2 regions of the Aquisalimonas asiatica genome follow, and region 2 is predicted to be linked to the other one. Evidence: predicted binding sites of a transcription regulator. Region 2 holds the regulator's gene; the other holds the start of a gene.
The links. The regulator FNR, encoded in region 2, switches genes on or off when oxygen is low (the NO sensors DNR and NnrR bind a similar motif). The targets are predictions, from matches to a motif close to TTGATNTANATCAA.
Positions count from the first base shown of each region.

Region 1: a site for FNR is predicted at 2,254-2,267, ahead of hmpA (NO-inducible flavohemoprotein). Genes of this name have one in related genera too.

Region 1 covers NZ_FOEG01000003.1:289,000-293,408, forward strand. The annotation lists gene BMZ02_RS09180 (DUF2141 domain-containing protein) at 1-19, opposite strand, end outside; gene BMZ02_RS18990 (hypothetical protein) at 92-298, shown strand; gene BMZ02_RS09185 (class I SAM-dependent methyltransferase) at 279-881, opposite strand; gene hmpA (NO-inducible flavohemoprotein) at 920-2,095, opposite strand; gene BMZ02_RS09195 (cytochrome P450) at 2,326-3,474, shown strand; gene BMZ02_RS09200 (class I SAM-dependent methyltransferase) at 3,484-4,098, opposite strand; gene BMZ02_RS09205 (cation diffusion facilitator family transporter) at 4,211-4,409, shown strand, end outside.
Region 2 covers NZ_FOEG01000001.1:167,025-171,433, reverse strand. The annotation lists gene BMZ02_RS00870 (SirB2 family protein) at 1-121, shown strand, start outside; gene BMZ02_RS00865 (carboxymuconolactone decarboxylase family protein) at 130-486, opposite strand; gene mobB (molybdopterin-guanine dinucleotide biosynthesis protein B) at 605-1,162, shown strand; gene BMZ02_RS00855 (Crp/Fnr family transcriptional regulator) at 1,159-1,839, shown strand; gene fnr (fumarate/nitrate reduction transcriptional regulator Fnr) at 1,988-2,764, shown strand; gene ubiU (ubiquinone anaerobic biosynthesis protein UbiU) at 2,834-3,832, shown strand; gene BMZ02_RS00840 (U32 family peptidase) at 3,844-4,409, shown strand, end outside.

The DNA of each region.
Region 1 (4,409 bases), on a different contig from region 2:
TGCGTGTCGTCTTGATCATGGCGTCCTCCGCAATGGGCTGGCTGTGTTGGTGATGCCAGTCTCGCGGGGTGATGGTGCGAAGGCGCGGGTTATGCGACGGGATGCGGCAGGCAGCGATGGACTGCACGTGCGCAGGATGAACGGGGTCATCCCGCGCACGCGGGCCGGCTTCTACCTGCTGGAGGCCACGGACCTGAACGAGGCCCTGCAACTGGTACGGCGGATTCGAGATGGTGGTCGAGCACTGACGGGCGCGACGGCCGTGGGCCCGCCAGCGGTCAGCGTGGCCGCAGCGTGACCAGGCGGATCGTGTCGCTCACCAGATAGCGATCGCTGAGCACGGTCAGTGGCGCACACGCGAGAATCGGATCGAGGTCCATGGTCAGGTCGGCGCCGAACGCCCACCTGGCCCAGGGCTGCCAGAGGCGGGTCAGCGCCCGCCGCCAGGGCCGTCGGGAGCCGGTGTACTCCAGCAGGCGGATCTCGCCATCCGGGCGGCAGACGCGGGCCATTTCCCGGAGCACGCGGACACGCTGCTCCGGGGGCATCACCAGCAGCACGAAGCTGCCGACGACGGCGTCGAAGGCGTCGCCGGCGAACCCGGTGTCGCCGAGATCCCCGGCCACCAGCTCCACCGGTACCGGTGCGCGGCGGGCACGCTGCTCCGCCCGCACCAGCATGGCCGGACTGAGGTCCACTGCCGTGACGGTACAACCCTGCGGGTAGAAGGCGAGGTTCTGCCCGGTACCGACACCCGCTTCCAGCACGTGGCCGCACAGTCCGGTGCACAACTCCCTGCGCAGGCGGCGGTACCGCAGCCACTCGAACGGCAGATCCACCAGATCGTACAGCGGCGCGATCCGGCGGTAGCGCGTCGACACGCCGGCCCCCCTGTCCTCTGGTGTATGCGCCACCGGCCTCAGCCCGCCAGCGGACGCGACGGCCCGAACCGCTCGTAATGGCGGCGCTCCGCGGGCACCCCCAGGGCGGCCAGCCCCTCGTCCACGGCGGTCATGAAGCCACCGGGGCCCACGAAATAGTACTGGGCCTCGGACGCGGGTGCGTACCGGGCCAGCAGTGAGCGATCCACGCGCCCGATGTGATCCGCGCCGGCATCGCTGCCCGCCTGCTCGTAGACGGTAACCGCGCGTATGCGGTCGGGGTGTCTGGCGCACAGGGCCCGCACGTCGTCGGCCAGCGCATGGTGGTCGGGGCTCAGGGCCGCGTGGATATAGACCACCTCACGCCCGTGCTCCAGGGCGTGGTGTGCGATGGGCAGCAGGGGCGTCTGCCCCACCCCGCCACTGACCAGCACCACCGGATCATCGCCGGGGACCAGCGTCAGCTCGCCGGCCGGGGGCAGCAGGTCCAGGGTGTCGCCCACATCCATGGATTCGTGCCAGTGGCGGCTGACGTAGCCATCCGGTTCGCGCTTGATGGAGACCCGGTAGCTGCGGCCGTTCGGGGGCGCGGACAGGCTGAAATGGCGGTAGACCGGCTCGCCGTCGATGACCAGCCGCATGCCGACGTACTGTCCCGGCTCGAAGTCCGCCACGGGTCCGCCGTCTTCCGGCTCCAGCTCGAACGACGTGATCACCTGGCTTTCCTCGCGCCGACGGGCCACCCGGAAGCGCCGCAGGCCGCGCCAGCCGCCGGTGCGGCTGGCGAACGCGCTGTAGTACTGCGCCTCGGCGGCAATGAGCAGATCGGCGAGCTCCTGGTAGAGGGCGCCCCAGGCGTCCGCCACCTCCGGTGTGACCGCATCACCGAGCTCCTGCGCCACCGCGGCAAGCAGGCACTCACCCACGATCGGGTACTGCTCTGGCTGGATGCCCAGGGAGACATGCTTGTGCACCGCCGTTGACAGTGCCTCGCTGGCCGCGCCCGGCGTCTTGCGCAGCTGCACATACGCCAGCACCGCCTGCGCCAGCGCCCGCGGCTGGTCGCCGCTGCCCTGGTGCTTCTGGTTGAAGAAGGCCATGACCTCGGGGTAGCGCTCGAACATCAGGGGGTAGAACCGCTGCGTGATCGCCTCCAGATGCTCGGCAACCACCGGCGCCGTCTGCTCAATGATCGCCTCTTGCGCGTCGGTCAACATCGTTCCTGCCTCATTCCGCGACTAAACATGTAGATCACACTCTACATTTATGGTGGCGGGTTTCGTCTTGATCGATGTCAAGGGAATAGCGGCGCTGGTGGGCCTGAAGGTCCACCCTACGCGGGCGACGCGCGCGCCTGTCCCGTCCCGCCGTGTTGATCTTCATCAAGGCCGCCGAGCCGGCCACCAACTAGCCTCCACGGACATGCTGCAGCTCGGAGGTCCCCATGGCCCACTCCCCGAACACCGACTGGTCGCCCGAGTCGGACGCCGTCCAGCGCGATCAGCGCGCCGCCTACGACAGCATGCGTGAACGGTGCCCGGTTGCATACAGCCGAATGATGGGCTGGACCCTGTTCCGCAACAGCGACGTCCGGCACGTCCTGCATGAACACGGGACGTTCAGCAACCGGGTGTCACAGCACCTGTCCGTGCCCAACGGCATGGACCCGCCCGTGCACACGGCCTACCGGCGCATTGTCGAGCCCTACTTCGACGAGGCCGCCATGGCTGCGTTCGAGCCCACTTGCCGCGCCATTGCCAGCGATCTCGCCGGGCAGCTTCACGCGCAGCGGGACGCGGACTTCATGCAGGCCTTCGCCCAGCCCTTCGCGGTCCGGATCCAGTGCGCGTTCCTGGGGTGGCCGGAGTCCTTCCATGAACCGTTGCTGCAGTGGACGCAGCGGAACCTGGAAGCCACGGGCGCGCAGGACCGTGATGCGCTCGCGGAGATCGCCGACACGTTCCGGGCGTACGTCTTTGCGATGATCGAACGGCGCCGGGAAGGCTCCCACGGCCCGGATGTCACCAGCCGGCTCATGGCAGAGCAGGTGGATGGCAAGCCGTTAACCGACGAGGAAATCGCATCCATTCTCCGCAACTGGACCATGGGAGAGGTCGGCACACTCGCGGCGGCACTGGGCATTCTCGTGCACGGAGTGGCCACCGATACAGATCTGCAGGCGCTGCTACGGGACAACCCCGAGCGCATCGAGGACGCGAACGAAGAGCTGCTGCGCCTCCACTGCCCGCTGGTCACCAACCGCCGCCGGGCCACAGCCGCGACGGATCTCCACGGCCGTGGCATCGAGGCGGGCGACACGCTGACGCTCAACTGGGTGGCGGCGAACCGTGACCCCGACGCCTTCGAGGCCGCGGAGCAGTTCCGCATCGACCGGGACCAGTCCGCGAACCTGGTCTGGGGCGCCGGCATCCACGTCTGCCCCGGCGCGCCGCTCGCCCGGCTGGAGATGCGCGTGGTGATGGAGGAACTGCTGGCCCACAGCGAGGACATCAGCCTGCGGCCGGACACTCTGCCCGACCTGGCCCGCTACCCGGGCAGCGGATATGCAACCCTTCCGGTGCACCTCCGCTGAGCCCGGCCATCACCCCCCTGGCGCGCGCGGTGCGGCCACGGCCAGGCACGACGCCCGGCTGCCGTGCCGCGCCAGGGTCGTGAACGCCTCCAGCTCCATCCCGGCGTCGCGGATCTGTGCCTTGAAGGCGTCTTCGTAGGTCACCCGGCCGAAGTCGATACTGGTGATCCGTCTCAACAGCGGCTTCAGGGTTTCCATGGTGCGGGAGGGCGTCTGCTGGATGGTCTGGGTGAAATAGACGCGGCCCCACGGCTTCAGCAGCGTGCAGCAGTGGCGCAGCGCCCGTTCGGGCTCCGGCAGCAGCATGAAGCTCGCGGAGAAGTACACCGCGTCGTACGGGCCACCGACGTGATCGTAGACGGACTCCAGCCGCACCGCGACCCGGTCCTGGAGGCGCGACCGCTGCAGCGCTCGCTGCGCCCGCGCGATGTAGTCGCCGTCGATATCGATCCCGGTCACGTGCAGACGCTTGTCCCGCACCAGCTCCGCGTTCGCCAGCAACGCGCCCGCCGTGCCGATGCCCACGTCCAGCAGCGCGGCATCGTCCGGCAGGCGCGCCAGCACCGCCGCGTACCACCGCGCGGTCAGCCTGAGGATCAGCGTGTCGTAGATGACGCTTCTGATGACGCTCTCCCGTGACTCAACTGTATCAACCTTGACTGACGGGGCTGGCCCCGCCGACCTGACACTCTACCCTACGCTCTACTCCGTTACCCCGGTCCGGTACCATGCGCCCATGATCAAGACAGAACGCGGTGCACTGGGATTGTCTGCGGCGATGGCACTGGCACTGGGCGTGCTGGGGCTGGTCATCGCCTTCGTCTCCGGCTCCCAGGCCATCATGCTGGATGGTCTGTTCAACGTCAGCTACTTCGTCATCGCCCTGGCCACGGTGCGGGTCGCGCGCCTGGCGGAGATGCCGGACAGCGGCACGT
Region 2 (4,409 bases):
GGCGCTCAAGCGCGGGCGCACGAAACAGACCAGGCTGACGGCCTGGATCGCGGCCATCGTGGTGTTCGCCTACATCATGCTGGTGGCGGTCACCAAGGACGTGCTGCCACTGATCGGCTGAGGCGCCGGTCAGTCGTCGTCCACGTCCTCTTCCACATCGTCCTCGTCGTCCTCCTCTTCGAGGATGTCCTCCACCCAGGTCAGGGCGGCGACGGACGATGGGAAACCGAGGGTGGGCACGCCGAGCAGCGCGACCTGGCGGATTTCATCGCCGGTGAAGCCTTCGTCCAGGGCGCGCCGGACGTGGGAGTGGGTCGCCCCCTCGCTGCCGAGGGCAATCGCCATGGCCAGTTTCACCAGACGACGATCCCGCTCGTCCAGCGGGCCGGCCTCTGCGCATGCGCGCCCGAGCCGGCTGTAGGCATCCCAGATTTCCGGGTAGTCTTCGGCGACATCACCGGCACCTGAGGGGAGTTCGTTTGCCATGATTCCAGTCCTCGTCAGTCGCGTCCGCAGGGAACGGTATAATGCCCCCTTGTCCGGCGGCCACGTCAAATCCCGTACAGTGTGAGGCAACCAGGGCACCATGACCAGCACCGCAACCATGCCGCGCTACCCCTACCAGTCACTCTGGCCGCAGACCTGCCGCCGGCCCATTGTCGGCTTCGCCGCCTGGAGTGGCACCGGAAAAACCACGCTTCTCGAGGCCGTCATCCCGCGTCTCCGCGAGGCCGGGCTGCGGCTGGCGCTGGTCAAGCACGCCCACCACGCCTTCGACGTGGACCACCCGGGCAAGGACAGCTACCAGCTCCGCAAGGCCGGGGCCGACCAGGTGCTCGTCACCTCCGGTCAACGCTGGGCACTGATGCGGGAGCGGCAGCAGGAACGGGACCCGGTGCTTGCGGAGGAGATCGCGCGCCTGGACCAGGACAGCGTCGACCTGCTGCTGGTGGAAGGATTCCGCAACGAGCGTTTCCCCAAGATCGAGCTGCTGCGCGAGACGGGACGGGACCGGCCGCCGCTGTTCCATGATGACGATGCCATCATCGCCGTGGCCACGGCCGACGACCAGCCGCTGGAGACCACGCTGCCAAGACTGTCCATGAACGACCCGGACGGCGTGGCGCGCTTCATCCTGCAGGAGATCGCGGGGGCACGATGACGGACCACGGCATTCGCCAGGCACTGGGCAGCACTCCCCTCTTCCGGCACCTCCCCGGCGAGGTGCTTGACGGCCTGGCAAAACGCGTCCGCCGGGTGCGTCACGACAGCGGTGACATTCTCTTCCACCAGGGCGACCCGGCACACCACTTCTTCCTGCTGGAGCAGGGTCTGATCAAGCTCGCGCGCAACAGCGCCGAGGGGCTGGAGAAGGTCGTGCACCTGGTACGCCCCGGCGAGACATTCGCCGAAGCGGTGATGTTCATGGACGCCCGCAACTATCCGGTCACCGCCCAGATTCTTGAGCCGGCCGAGGTCCTGAGCATCCCCAGCGACGACTACCGCACGCTGCTCCGGAACGACAGCGATGCCTGCATGGCCCTGCTGGCCGATCTGAGCATGCGACTGCACAGCCGGCTCGAGGATATCGACCAGCTGACGCTGCAACAGTCCCGCCCCCGGGTCGCCCGCTATCTGCTGACCCAGGCCAGCGCCAGCCTGCAACCCGGCGACCCCGTTCAACTCCCCGCCCCGAAGCACGTCATCGCATCACGCCTGTCCATGAGCCCGGAGACGCTCTCACGCATTCTCCACGAGCTGAACGCCCGCGGGGTGCTCGAGGTGCGACACCGGGAAGTGGTCGTACATGACCCGGACGGCCTTCGCGCGTTATCGTGACCACAGCGTGAAACAAGGCACCTCGTAGACCGAATCGTATGTGGAACCATGCAGAACGGTTACACTGGTGTTTACGACGCGAGATCAGACCCCCTATTCTTCGACCGGGACAAGAACAGGACACTGCAAGGATGTGGGAGGAGTCCTGATGGCTGAACAAACCATGAACCGCCCCAACATTCGCCAGATCCGGGAAGCGTGCCGCACCTGCAGCCTGAGTGACCTGTGCCTGCCCGTGGCGCTGGAAACCGAGGACGTGGACGCCCTCGACGGCATCGTCGAGCGCCGCAAGCCTCTCGCCCGGGGTGACGTCCTCTACCGCTCGGGCCGGCCGTTCGGCGCCATCTACGCGGTGCGCACCGGCGCCCTCAAGAGCATGACCATCTCCGAGGACGGCGAAGAGCAGATCACCGCCTTTCACCTGCCCGGCGAGCTGCTGGGGCTGGACGCCATCAGCTTCGGCGAACACCCCTCCACGGCTTCGGCGCTGGAGACCACCAGCATCTGCGAGATCCCGTTCGAGGAGCTTGAGACCCTCTCCGCGGACATCCCCGGCCTCAACCGGCAGTTGCTGCGGATCATGAGCAAGGAGATCTTCAACGAGCAGGAGATGCTTCACGCCCTGGCACGACGTACCGCCGAACAGCGCCTGGCGATCCTGCTCACCAGCCTGTCGGACCGTTTCGCCCGGCGCGGGCTGTCGTCCATCCGCTTCCGCCTGCCCATGTCCCGCCACGAACTGAGCAACTACCTCGGGCTGGCCCCGGAGACCACCAGCAGGCTGTTTCGGCGTTTCGTGGACAACGGCTGGATTACCGCCGATGGCCGCGAGATCTCGCTGATCGACTTCGACGCCCTCAAGGCGGTCACCGGCGGCGGCGCCAGCGCCATGGAGAAGAATGCCGGGCTGACCAAGCACTCTTGATCCGGATCAAGGCGGTTCGTCCCACCAGGATGGCAAGCTCCCCGGGGTCACCTCGGACGGGAGCGCACTATGGAACTGGTCTGCCCGGCAGGGAACACAACCGCCCTGCGCACCGCCATCGACAACGGTGCCGACACCATCTACACGGGGCTGAGTGACGCCACCAACGCGCGCCACTTTCCGGGGCTCAATTTCTCACCGGACCAGCTTGCCCAGGGCATCAGCGAGGCGCACAAACGCGGCGTACGGGTGCTGCTGGCGGTGAACACCTACGCGCAGCCGGGTGGCTGGGAGCGCTGGCGTTCGGCGGTGGATCAGGCGGCCGCCCTGGGGGTCGACGGCATCATCCTGGCCGATATCGGCCTGCTGGATTACGCCGCGCGAACCCACCCCAACCTGCCACGGCACCTGTCGGTGCAGGGGTCGGCGACCAGCGTCGAGGCACTGCGTTTCTATCACGAGTGCTTCGGCATCCGCCGCGCCGTCCTGCCACGGGTGCTCTCCCTCGCCCAGGTCCAGCAGATCGCCGCCGATGCCCCGGTGGAGCTTGAGGTCTTCGGCTTCGGTTCCCTGTGCATCATGGCCGAGGGGCGCTGCCTGCTCTCCTCCTACGCCACCGGGGAGTCGCCCAACACCGCCGGTGCCTGCTCCCCCGCCGGCCACGTGCGCTGGGACGAAACCGCGGACGGCACACTGAGCTCGCGCCTCAACGGTGTGCTCATCGACCGCTTCAAAGCCGGCGAGAAAGCGGGATACCCCACCCTGTGCAAGGGGCGCTTCACCGTGGCGGACCGCACCGACCACACCCTGGAGCCCCCCACCAGTTTGAACACCCTGGACCTGCTTCCGGCGCTCCACCGTGCCGGGATCACCGCCATCAAGCTGGAGGGGCGGCAGCGCAGCCCGGGCTACATCCGGCAGGTGGTGGCCGTCTGGCGCCAGGCCATCGACCGCTGCCTGGCCGCCCCCGACGCCTACACGCCGGAGCCCGGGGAGCAGGCGCGGCTGTCCGCGCTCTCCGAGGGGAGCCAGACCACACTTGGCGCCTACAGCCGCTCCTGGCAATGAGGAAGCCCACCATGACCGGCACCACGAAACCGCGTATCGCGATCGGCCCCTGCCAGTACTTCTGGCCACGGGCACACACCCTGGCGTTCTACGAGCGTATCGGCGCGAGCGCCGCGGACTGCGTCTATCTCGGCGAGACGGTCTGTGCCAAGCGCCGGGAGCTGCGCCCCGAGGACTGGATCGCCCTGGGACGGGAGCTGGCTGCCGCCGGCAAGGAGGTGGTGCTGTCCACCCTCACCCTCATCGAGGCCCGCTCGGAGATGGGCATGGTGCGCCGCATGTGTCGGAACGGCGAGTTCCTGGTGGAAGCCAACGACATGGCGGCGGTTCAGGTTCTCCGGGAGCAGGGGCTGCCGTTCACGGGCGGGCCCTTTCTGAACATCTACAACAGCCAGGCGCTGCTCACGCTGCGCGACCTCGGCATGACGCGCTGGGTGATGCCACTGGAACTGGATGGCACAACGCTGCGCGCCCTGCTGGACGCCGCCGGGCCGCGGCGCCCGGAGACCGAGGTGTTCGCTCACGGACGCCTGCCCCTGGCCTGGTCCGCCCGCTGCTTCACCGCACGCCACCACGA